Regions from separate parts of the Pseudomonas sp. DTU_2021_1001937_2_SI_NGA_ILE_001 genome, predicted to be linked through region 2. Evidence: riboswitches for the same ligand, from Rfam matches in the RefSeq annotation. Region 2 holds a riboswitch; the other holds the start of a gene.
The links. Region 2 has a riboswitch for cobalamin ahead of RRX38_RS01285 (ABC transporter substrate-binding protein). Riboswitches for the same ligand answer to the same signal wherever they lie in the genome.
Positions count from the first base shown of each region.

Region 1: it holds a riboswitch for cobalamin, as region 2 does, so the genes downstream of both, cobW (cobalamin biosynthesis protein CobW) here and RRX38_RS01285 (ABC transporter substrate-binding protein) in region 2, are expected to answer to the same signal.

Region 1 covers NZ_CP135971.1:1,176,290-1,181,062, reverse strand. Annotated here, with positions in the region: gene cobM (precorrin-4 C(11)-methyltransferase) at 1-615, opposite strand, end outside; gene RRX38_RS04580 (cobalamin biosynthesis protein) at 692-1,102, opposite strand; gene RRX38_RS04575 (CbtA family protein) at 1,086-1,784, opposite strand; gene RRX38_RS04570 (CbtB domain-containing protein) at 1,796-1,984, opposite strand; cobalamin riboswitch at 2,077-2,293, opposite strand; cobalamin riboswitch at 2,350-2,560, shown strand; gene cobW (cobalamin biosynthesis protein CobW) at 2,651-3,712, shown strand; gene cobN (cobaltochelatase subunit CobN) at 3,716-4,773, shown strand, end outside.
Region 2 covers NZ_CP135971.1:302,386-307,158, forward strand. Annotated here, with positions in the region: gene RRX38_RS01280 (FecCD family ABC transporter permease) at 1-778, opposite strand, end outside; gene RRX38_RS01285 (ABC transporter substrate-binding protein) at 781-1,794, opposite strand; cobalamin riboswitch at 1,930-2,122, opposite strand; gene RRX38_RS01290 (ATP-binding protein) at 2,376-4,436, shown strand; gene RRX38_RS01295 (MFS transporter) at 4,496-4,773, shown strand, end outside.

The DNA of each region.
Region 1 (4,773 bases), 870 kb from region 2:
GTCCGCCAGGGTCCCGCGCACCCAGTCCTGGTCTGGCCAGCTGGCGCGATGCACCACCGCCACCGGGCAGTCCTGGCCATAATGCGGCAGCAATTCTTCGACGATGCGCCCAAGGTTCTTCACCCCCAGGTGAATGGCCAGGGTCGCGCCATGCCGCGCCAGATCACCTAACGCTTCGCCGGCCGGCATCGGCGAGCTGTCGGCGTAGCGGGTGAGTATCACCGTCTGGGCGACGTCTGGCAGGGTCAGTTCAGTCTCCAGCAGCGCCGCGCAGGCGGCCGTGGCGGTGACCCCGGGAATGATCTCGAAGGGGATGCCCAGCTCGCGCAGGTGGCGGATCTGCTCGCCGATTGCGCCATACAGGCTTGGGTCGCCGGAGTGGACCCGGGCGACATCCTGGCCTTGTGCATGAGCAGATTTCATCAGCGCGATGATCTGCTCCAGGTGCAGCCCTGCGCTATCGACCACCTGCACGGCGCTGTGGCCCTCCAGGACCGCGGACGGCACCAGCGAGCCGGCGTAGATGAGCACCGGGCACTGTTGGATCAGCCGTTGGCCCTTGACGGTGATCAGGTCCGGATCGCCGGGCCCGGCGCCGATGAAATAGACAGTCACGCTTCACTCCACGAAAAAACAGGAAAACCCTTGGCAGCGAGCAGGCTCGTGCCATGCCAGGCGTCATTGGAGGGCATCAGCCAGCACTTGCCAAGGCGAATGTCGCCTGGCGGCTCTTGCGGTAGGGGATCAGCAGCCGTGCTGTGCCAGCGTTCAGCTGAGCGGCCAGGGCCAGTGCCGCGCTTTCGGCCACCCCGTGGCAGCCGGTGTGCTTGAACGCCAATGCCGAACGATGGCTCAGCTGTGCGTCGAAGGGCTGCAACTGCGCGGCAGTGAAAAACACCAGCGGCAGGCCCAGCTCGGCAGCCAGGGCATGCAGGCCCGGTGTGTCGCGGCGTCGTTCGATGCAGGCCAGGCCGCCGACCTGCGCCAGGCTCAGGCCCTGTTCGGCCAGGCTGGCGTCGATCAGCGCGCGTAGCGCCTCGGCGCTGCACTCGGCCTGGCAACCCAGGCCGATGGCCAACTGGCTTTTATTGCTCGCCGACATGGGCGCGGCGGAACAGCCAGGCAGTCAGGGCTCCCAGTGCAACCCAGAACACTGCGTTGGTCAGCAGCGAGGCGACGATGAACTGGCTTTCCAGTGCTTCAGGGGCCAGGCTGGCATGGGCCGTGGGTTGCGGCGCGCCGATCACGTGCGGACCCAGCAGCCAGGCGGCGCCCAGCAGTTTCAGCCACAGCCCGCGACCGAATACCAGCAGTGCCAGCCCGGCGGCGGTGGCGGCCGCCGTGGAGATCCACCAGGTCTGGCGCTGTCCCAGTTCGGCGGCGGCAGTGCCGGGCAGCTCCGGGGGCAGGCCGAGCGTCGGCGCCAGGACGAACACCGCGAAACCCGCCAACCCCCACAGCAGGCCTTGCCGCGTGCTGCCCGGCATACGTAGGGAATACAGGCCGACGAGCATCAGTGCGAAGCCCACCGCCACCACCAGATTGCCTGCCGCGGTCGACAGCACGCGCTGCCAGCCGTCCTGTGGCGCCCAGGCTTCTTCGTCATGCTCGTGGCTGTGGGCGGCGCTGCCCTCGGCGTGCTCGTGGGCCTGGGCGGCAGGCGCGCTTTCGTAGGTCTCGGCCTGGAGAATCAGCGGGCTGACCCACAGGCTCTGTACCAGGGTCAGCAGCAGGGCCGCCAACAGGCCGCTGAAACCAGCGGTTTGCAGGATTCGCTTGAACATCGGCTGGATTCTCAGTGGCAGGGGAAGGCCGCGCTGTGGCGGGTATCGTGAGCGGCGTTGTGTACGGCGTCGATGTGCGAGAAGCCGGCGAAATACACCAGGCATGCGCCCAGCAGGATGGCGCTGGTGGCGGCGACCAGGCGCTGGCCGAGGGGGATGGCGGTGGTCCGGGTAGCGGGGCTGCTGCTCAGGGTGGTCATGGGGCTTGCCTCGTACAAAAGGGGCAGGCCATGCGCAGACGCACCGCCGGGCACGCCCGGCAGGCAGCGAATGCACCCGCCCACCGCAGGTCATCGAAAGGTTCGTGGCGGGCCGGTCTCCGGGCTGGCGAGGGGCGCCAGGGCGCCGTGACAAAGGCCGCCTTCCCATGCCAACGGCACAGTGGATAGGCCTTTCGCTCGCTTACCGTTGCGGGGGCAGCACCGGACTTTGCGACGCGCGGACAGCAGCGGCGCAGCACCGGTTTCCCGTTTCACCCCGCGAGGGGCACCCGTAACAAGGTGTGTAGCAGAGCATGGTCGTGCCGGGGCGTCAATCTCGACGTTGACCTGCCGCTGGGCACTGCGTAGCCTTGCGCCTTTGAGGTTGCCTGCGCGAGCGGGCTGAAAATGGGAATGCGGGCCCCGCCAGGGCACAAGCCGCAGCTGCCCCCGCAACTGTAAGCGGTCATGTTCGGTGCCACGCCACTGCCAGCGCGGGAAGGCGCACCGAATGCCCGGGCCCGACGGCCGGGCTCGCCGCAAGCCAGGAGACCTGCCTCGAAGCATTCACACTCAAACCGGGCGGGGTGATCCGGTGGCGAATCCGGTCGTGCATCGTGCGCGGTCGGCGTCCCGTCTGCCCGCCGAACCGCCAAAGGGCACTCGATGAAATCACTGGCCAAGCTTCCCGTCACCATCGTCACCGGCTTCCTCGGCTCGGGCAAGACCACCCTGCTGCGGCACATGCTCGACAACGCCGAAGGCCGGCGCATCGCGGTGATCGTCAACGAATTCGGCGAACTGGGCATCGACGGCGAAATCCTCAAGCAATGCACCATCGGCTGCACCGAAGAGGAGGCCAGCGGGCGTGTCTACGAGCTGGCCAACGGTTGCCTGTGCTGCACCGTGCAGGAAGAGTTCTTCCCGGTGATGCGCGAGCTGGTGGCGCGGCGTGGCGACCTCGATCACATCCTCATCGAAACCAGCGGCCTGGCCTTGCCAAAGCCCCTGGTACAGGCCTTCCAGTGGCCGGAAATCCGCAACGCCTGCACCGTCGATGCGGTGATCACCGTGGTCGACAGCCCCGCCGTCAAGGCCGGCACCTTCGCCGCCTACCCAGACCAGGTCGATGCGCAGCGCAAGCTGGACCCGAACCTCGACCACGAATCGCCGCTGCACGAGCTGTTCGCCGACCAACTGGCCAGCGCCGACCTGGTGATCCTCAACAAGGCCGACATGATCGACGCCGAAGGCCTGGCCGCAGTGCGTGCCGAAGTCGCCGAGGAACTGCCGCCAGCTGTCAAGGTGGTGGAAGCCAGCAGCGGCCGCCTGCCGCTGAATGTGCTGCTTGGCGTGGGCGCCGAGTCTGAAGTGCACATCGACGGGCGCAAGACGCACCACGACAGCCATCATGAAGGTGAAGACGATGACCACGACCACGACGCCTTCGACTCCATTTCCATTCAGCTGCCCGAAGCCCAGGAAAGCGTGCTGCTCGAAGCCCTGAACCGCCTGGTGGTCGAGCACGGCATCCTGCGTGTGAAGGGTTTCGCAGCGATTCCCGGCAAGCCGATGCGCCTGCTGATCCAGGGTGTAGGCACTCGCTTCGACAAGCACTTCGACCGCGCCTGGCGCAGCGATGAGCCGCGTGCCACCCAGCTGGTGCTGATCGGCCAGGACCTGGACGCCGCGCAACTCCAGGCACGCCTGCACGCCGCGCTGGCCTGACCGATGCACCTGTTGAGGACCCAGCCCGGCGGTTTCGTGCCGGACGACAGCATCGCCGACCTCGGGCAGAGCCCCGCCGAGCTGGTGATTCTCTGCAGTGGCGACTCCAGCCTGGCGCTGCTCGCCGAAGCCGCCCAGCGCCTGCCGGATGACTACCCCAGCCTGCGTCTGGCCAACCCGATGCAGGTGCAGAACCACGCCTCGGTGGACTTGTATGTCGAAGAGGTGTTGCAGCATGCGCGGCTGATCCTGCTGTCCCTGCACGGCGGCATTGGCTACTGGCGCTATGGCGTGCAGCGCCTGATGGAGCTGGCCGAGCGTGGCGTGCAGGTGATCCTGGTGCCCGGCGACGACCGCCCGGACCCGGAGCTGTCCGAGCTGAGCAGCGTACCGGCCGCCGAGCGTGACCGGCTGTGGCAGTTCCTGCGCCAGGGCGGCCTGGATAACGCGCTGAATCTGTTCAACTGCATCGCCAGCCGCTGGCTGGGCGTCGAGTACCCTTGGGACGAACCCTGCGCCTTGCCGCGTACGGCGATCTACCACCCCCGGCACGGCACCGCCACCCTGGCCGACTGGCAAGCCGACTGGAGCACTGACGCACCGGTCGCCGGCCTGCTGTTCTACCGCTCGCACCTGCAGGCGGCCAATACCGCGTTCATCGATGTGTTCTGCCAGCGCCTGCAGGCCCAGGGCCTCAATCCACTGCCCATTGCGGTGGCCAGCCTCAAGGAGCCCGGCTGTCTGCAGGTGGTGGAAGACCTCTTCGACACAGCGGGGGTGGCGCTGATACTCAACACCACCGGTTTCGCCCAGTCGACGCCGGAGGCGCCGCACCTGCGGCCGTTCCGTCGCGATGTACCGGTCATCCAGGCGATCTGCGCCCAGGACAACGAGCCGGGCTGGCAGGCCAGCGACCTGGGCCTGGGCGCCCGCGACCTGGCCATGCACATTGCCCTGCCGGAACTGGACGGGCGCATCATCAGCCGGCCGATCAGCTTCAAGGACCTGGCCTGGCGCAGCGAGCGCAGCCAGTCCGACGTGGTCTGCTACCGCGCCCAGCC
Region 2 (4,773 bases):
CGATCGACACCAGCACGGCGGTGACCAGTGCGGTGCAGCCGATCAACGATACCTGCACGCGCCGTACCGCGATGCCCAGCGAGGCCGCCGAGTCGCTGCCGAACAGGAAGGCATCCAGGGCGCGCCGATGCCACAGGCACACCAGCAACCCGGCCAGCACCACGGGTACGGCCAGGGCCACCGAGTGCCAGCGCACGCCACTGAAATTGCCCAGCAGCCAGAACATGATGCCGCGCGCCTGCTCGGAACTGGCCGATTTGGTAATCAGGAACGAGGTCAGGGCATTGAACAGCTGCGAGCCGGCAATGCCCGCCAGAATGATGTGGCTGGCGGCATTCGCACGCTGCGACGAGCGCGCCAGCAGGCTGACCATGGCGAAGGCCGCCACCGCGCCGACGAAGGCTCCGGTCGACAGGGAAATTGCCCCGGCGCCCAGACCCAGCAGCGCCACCAGTACCGCGCCGGTGGAAGCCCCGGCGGAAATGCCCAGCAGGTAGGGTTCGGCCAGCGGGTTGCGCAGCAGCGATTGCAGCACCACCCCGGACAGCGCCAGGCCGGCGCCACAGGCGGCGGCGACGATGGCACGGGTCAGCCGGTAGTTCCAGATGATGCCTGCGTCGATGGGATCGACGGGGTAACCGGCCTGCCAGAGTTTGTTGGCCAGGATCTGCGCGACCATCTGCGGGCTGATGTGGGTTTCACCGATGCTGGCGCCGACGATGATCGCCACCAGCAGCAGGGCGCTCACCCACAGGCCGTGCACAAGGATGCGTGGCATGTTCAGCGCGCACCCGTGATGCGGTCGGCGGCGGCTGCCAGTTCTTCGAGGCCGGTGAACAGGCGCAGGCCGGCCTGCATGGCTTCGGCGTCGATGACCACGATGCGGTCGTGACGCACCGCGTCCATGTTGCGGGTCACCGGGTCACGCTTGAGGAATTCGAGTTTCTTGCGGTAGTCGTCGGCCGGGAAGCGTCGACGGTCCATGCGCGCGATCACCAGGATGTCGGGGTTGGCCTTGGCGATGCGTTCCCAGCCGACGGTTGGCCATTCCTCGTCGGATTCGACGATGTTGCGCATGCCCAGGCTGTTCAGCATGAAATCCGGGATACCCTTGCGACCGGCCACGTAGGGGTCGATGTCGAGGTCGGCGCTGGAGTACCAGAACACCGCCGAAAGGTCGCGCTGGCGATTGTGCTGCGCATGGGCGACTGCCGCCGCGAGGCGCTGTCGAAGTTGCGCGACCAATGCCTGACCGCGCTCCTGGACATCGAAAATCTGCGCCAGCTGTTCGACGCTCTGGTACAGCGTATCGATGCCGAAGGCTTCCAGCCGGGTGCCGTCGGCGCCGACCAGGTTGTCCTTGCCTTCGCAGTCGGAGGGCATCAGGTAGGTGGGGATGTGCAGTTCGTGAAATTGCTCGCGGGTGCCGACCACGCCTTGCTTGCCGACCATCCACTCCAGTTGCACCAGTACCAGGCCCGGCCGCTTGCCGAGTACCGCCTCGAAGCTCGGCGCGTTGTCTGCCAAGCGCTCGACCTTGTCGTTCTCGGCCTGGTAACGCGGGTCCACATCGTTGAACCACAGCGAGGTGCCGGCCAGGCGTTCGCCCAGTCCCAGCGCATAGAGCATCTCGGTGCCGGCCTGGCCGATGGTCACCACCTGGCCCGGGGCCTGGGTGAAGGTCAGCGGCATGCCGCAGTTTTCCAGGGTCAGGGGGTAGCGGGTAGGCTCGGCCAGGGCCGTGGCGCTGAACCCCAGGGCGGCGGCGAGCAGCAACAGGCGGGGTGTGGGCATGCGGCGCGGTCTCCTTGCGTGGTGGTAGCGGGCGGCGCACCGAAGGAAACACACCCCGGTCGCATGCCCTCGGGCAAGGTGCGACCCGACCTGCCGAAACGCAGGTGCGGATGTCCTTCCCGGACACCCCGCCGGTCAGTGATCGAATGTGTCGGCAGGTCTCCTGACTGGCATGTCATGGCCTGCTTCCGGCCTTCCCGGGGTGGCCCAGTGGCGGTGTGGAGCGGCTCGATGCCTACAGTTGCGGGGGCAGTTTCGGTTTGGCCTGTACGCCGGCCTGCGAATTCCCTGTTAGTTCCTCTCGGAAACCGACGGCGGCGATGGTAAACGATCTGTCCGGCCGAGGCGAATACACGTACAGCGGTCCCGGATTTCAGACAGGTGGTCCGAAAATATCCGGGGGGGCGGATAAAAGCCTGGTGTTGTGTGTCAAAACTCCCCGCTTACCGGCTATGCTCGCGCCGCTTGGCTGTCCGCCTCGGCCCCATCCTGTCGCGGGAGACCGATCCGGCATTGGCCGTGCCTGCCCTCGACCCCTTGGCGCTTTTCGACCAAGCCTTCGCTCATGGAGCCCTTTGCCGTTGACCGCTGAAACTGCTCCCGTCTTGCTGCTCTGCACGCCAGACCCCGCGCAGGCCGAAGAACTCCGCGCGCTGCTTCTGCCGTTCTACCGCGTCGAGCTGTACGACGACCTGCAGGCCGTGGCACGCCGCGTCGGTATCGACACCGGCCTGCTGCTGCTGACTCAACAGGCGCTGCGCGACGATCCTTGTACCCTGGCCGCCGCGCTGCGCGCGCAGCCGGAATGGTCGCAGGTGCCCATCATGCTGCTGACCCCTGGCAAGCTGGGCGCTGCCGACCAGGCGTACCATGCGTTGCCGGAGGAGGCCGGCCATGTCGTGGTCCTGGAACGCCCGTTCAGCCTCAACACCCTGCTCAGCATGGTCGCCGCCTGCTGGCACGCCCGCGCCCGCCAGTACGATATGCGCGACCGCCTGGCCGAACTGGCCGAAGAGCGCGGTCGCCTGCAAGCACTGCTGGAAAACATTCCGGTCGGCGTGTGCTTCATGGACGAACACGGCCAGAGCCTGATCCGCAACCCACTGTACCGGCGCTACGTGCCGGATGACCTGATTCCCTCGCGCTCGCCGGAAAACGCGCTGCGCTGGGTGGCGCTGGATGACCACGGCAGTCCCTTGCCGCGCGACATGTTCCCCGGCGCCCAGGCGCTGCGCGGTGTGCCGGTCAATGGCATCGAGTTTCGTCACACCCTCGAAGACGGTATGCCGTCCTGGATGCGTGTCAGTGCCGTGCCGCTGTACGGCGAGCAGGGCAAGATCATCGGCGCCGCCTCGGTGATCGTCGACATCAACAAGGAAAAGCAGGCGGAACTGTCGCTGCGCCGCTTCGCCGACGAGCTGGAAACCCAGGTGCAGGCGCGTACCCAGGCATTGGACAGTGCCCTGCAGCAACTCAAGGCCGAGAGTGCCGAGCGCGCACGGGCCGAAGAACAACTGCGCCAGTCGCTGAAAATGGAGGCGGTGGGGCAACTGACCGGCGGCATCGCGCACGATTTCAACAACATGCTCACCGGCGTGATCAGTGCCCTGGAGCTGATCCGCCTGCGTCTGGGCAAAGGCCGGCTCGACGGCGTCGAACGCTTCATGGATGCCGCGTACAGCTCGGCGCAGAGTGCCGCCTCGCTGACCCAGCGTCTGCTGGCGTTCTCTCGGCGCCAGTCACTGGACTCCCGACCGGTGCAGGTCAATACCCTGATCCTGGCGTTCCAGCAGCTGCTCGAAGGTCTGCTCACCGAGCAGGTGCGTGTAGAGCTGCAGTTGTGCAGCGAGGATCCGTGGATCTGGGCCGACGCCAATCAGCTGGAAAATGCCGTACTCAACCTGGTGATCAATGCCCGCGACGCCATGCCCGACGGCGGCGTGCTGACCATCGCCACCGGCCTGCAGCCTGGCAAGGGTGGGCAGGAAATGGTCGATATCAGCGTGCGCGATAGCGGGGCCGGCATTCCTCGTCGCCTGCTGGACAAGGTGCTGGAGCCGTTCTTCACCACCAAACCCATCGGCCAGGGCACCGGCCTGGGCCTGTCGATGGTGTATGGCTTCGCCACCCAGAGTGGCGGGCATCTGGGCATCGCCAGCGAGGAGGGCGAGGGCACGACGGTGACCATCAGCCTGCCGCAGTGCGTGACCAGGACCGAGGACGCCGAAGTCATGGCTTCGGCCGCCATACCGGGCAATGGACAGACCATCCTGCTGGTGGAAGACGACGACTCGGTGCGGCTGATCAATCAGGAAGTGCTGCAAGAGCTTGGCTACCAGGTGGTGGTCGCACGTCAGGCCGAAGAGGCGCTGCGCCTGCTCGACGACCTTCCGAGCCTCGACCTGCTGGTCAGCGATGTGGGCCTGCCCGGCATGAATGGTCGGCAACTGGCCGAGGTGCTGCAGCAGCTGTACCCGAGGCTGCCGGTATTGTTCCTCACCGGGTATGCCGAGGGCGCGATCAAGCGCGAGGACTTCCTCGGCCCTGACATGCACTTGCTGACCAAGCCGTTCAGCCTCGACGTGCTGGCCCATCAGGTGGCACAGATGCTCGAAAGACGCGCGTCGCACGCGAGGCGTTGAACTCTGCCTGAAGCGGGTGAATCACAAGGGCAGGGATCGACACACAGGGAGGGGCGGCGATGCACTCGCCTTCGTTGCAAAAACGCCTGGAGCCCCAGGGCTCCAATGCCGTGCATGTCTATGAAACCGACCTGCCGGCGCGTCTCGACCGGCTGCCCTGGAGCCGCTTCCACACATTGCTGGTCTTTGCCTTGGGTATCACCTGGCTGCTCGACGGGCTGGAAGTGACCCTGGCCGGCTCGGTGGCCGGTGCGCTGAAAGACAGCCCCGTGCTGCGCCTGAGCAACGCCGACATCGGCCTGGCCGGTGCGACCTACATTGCCGGGGCGGTGCTCGG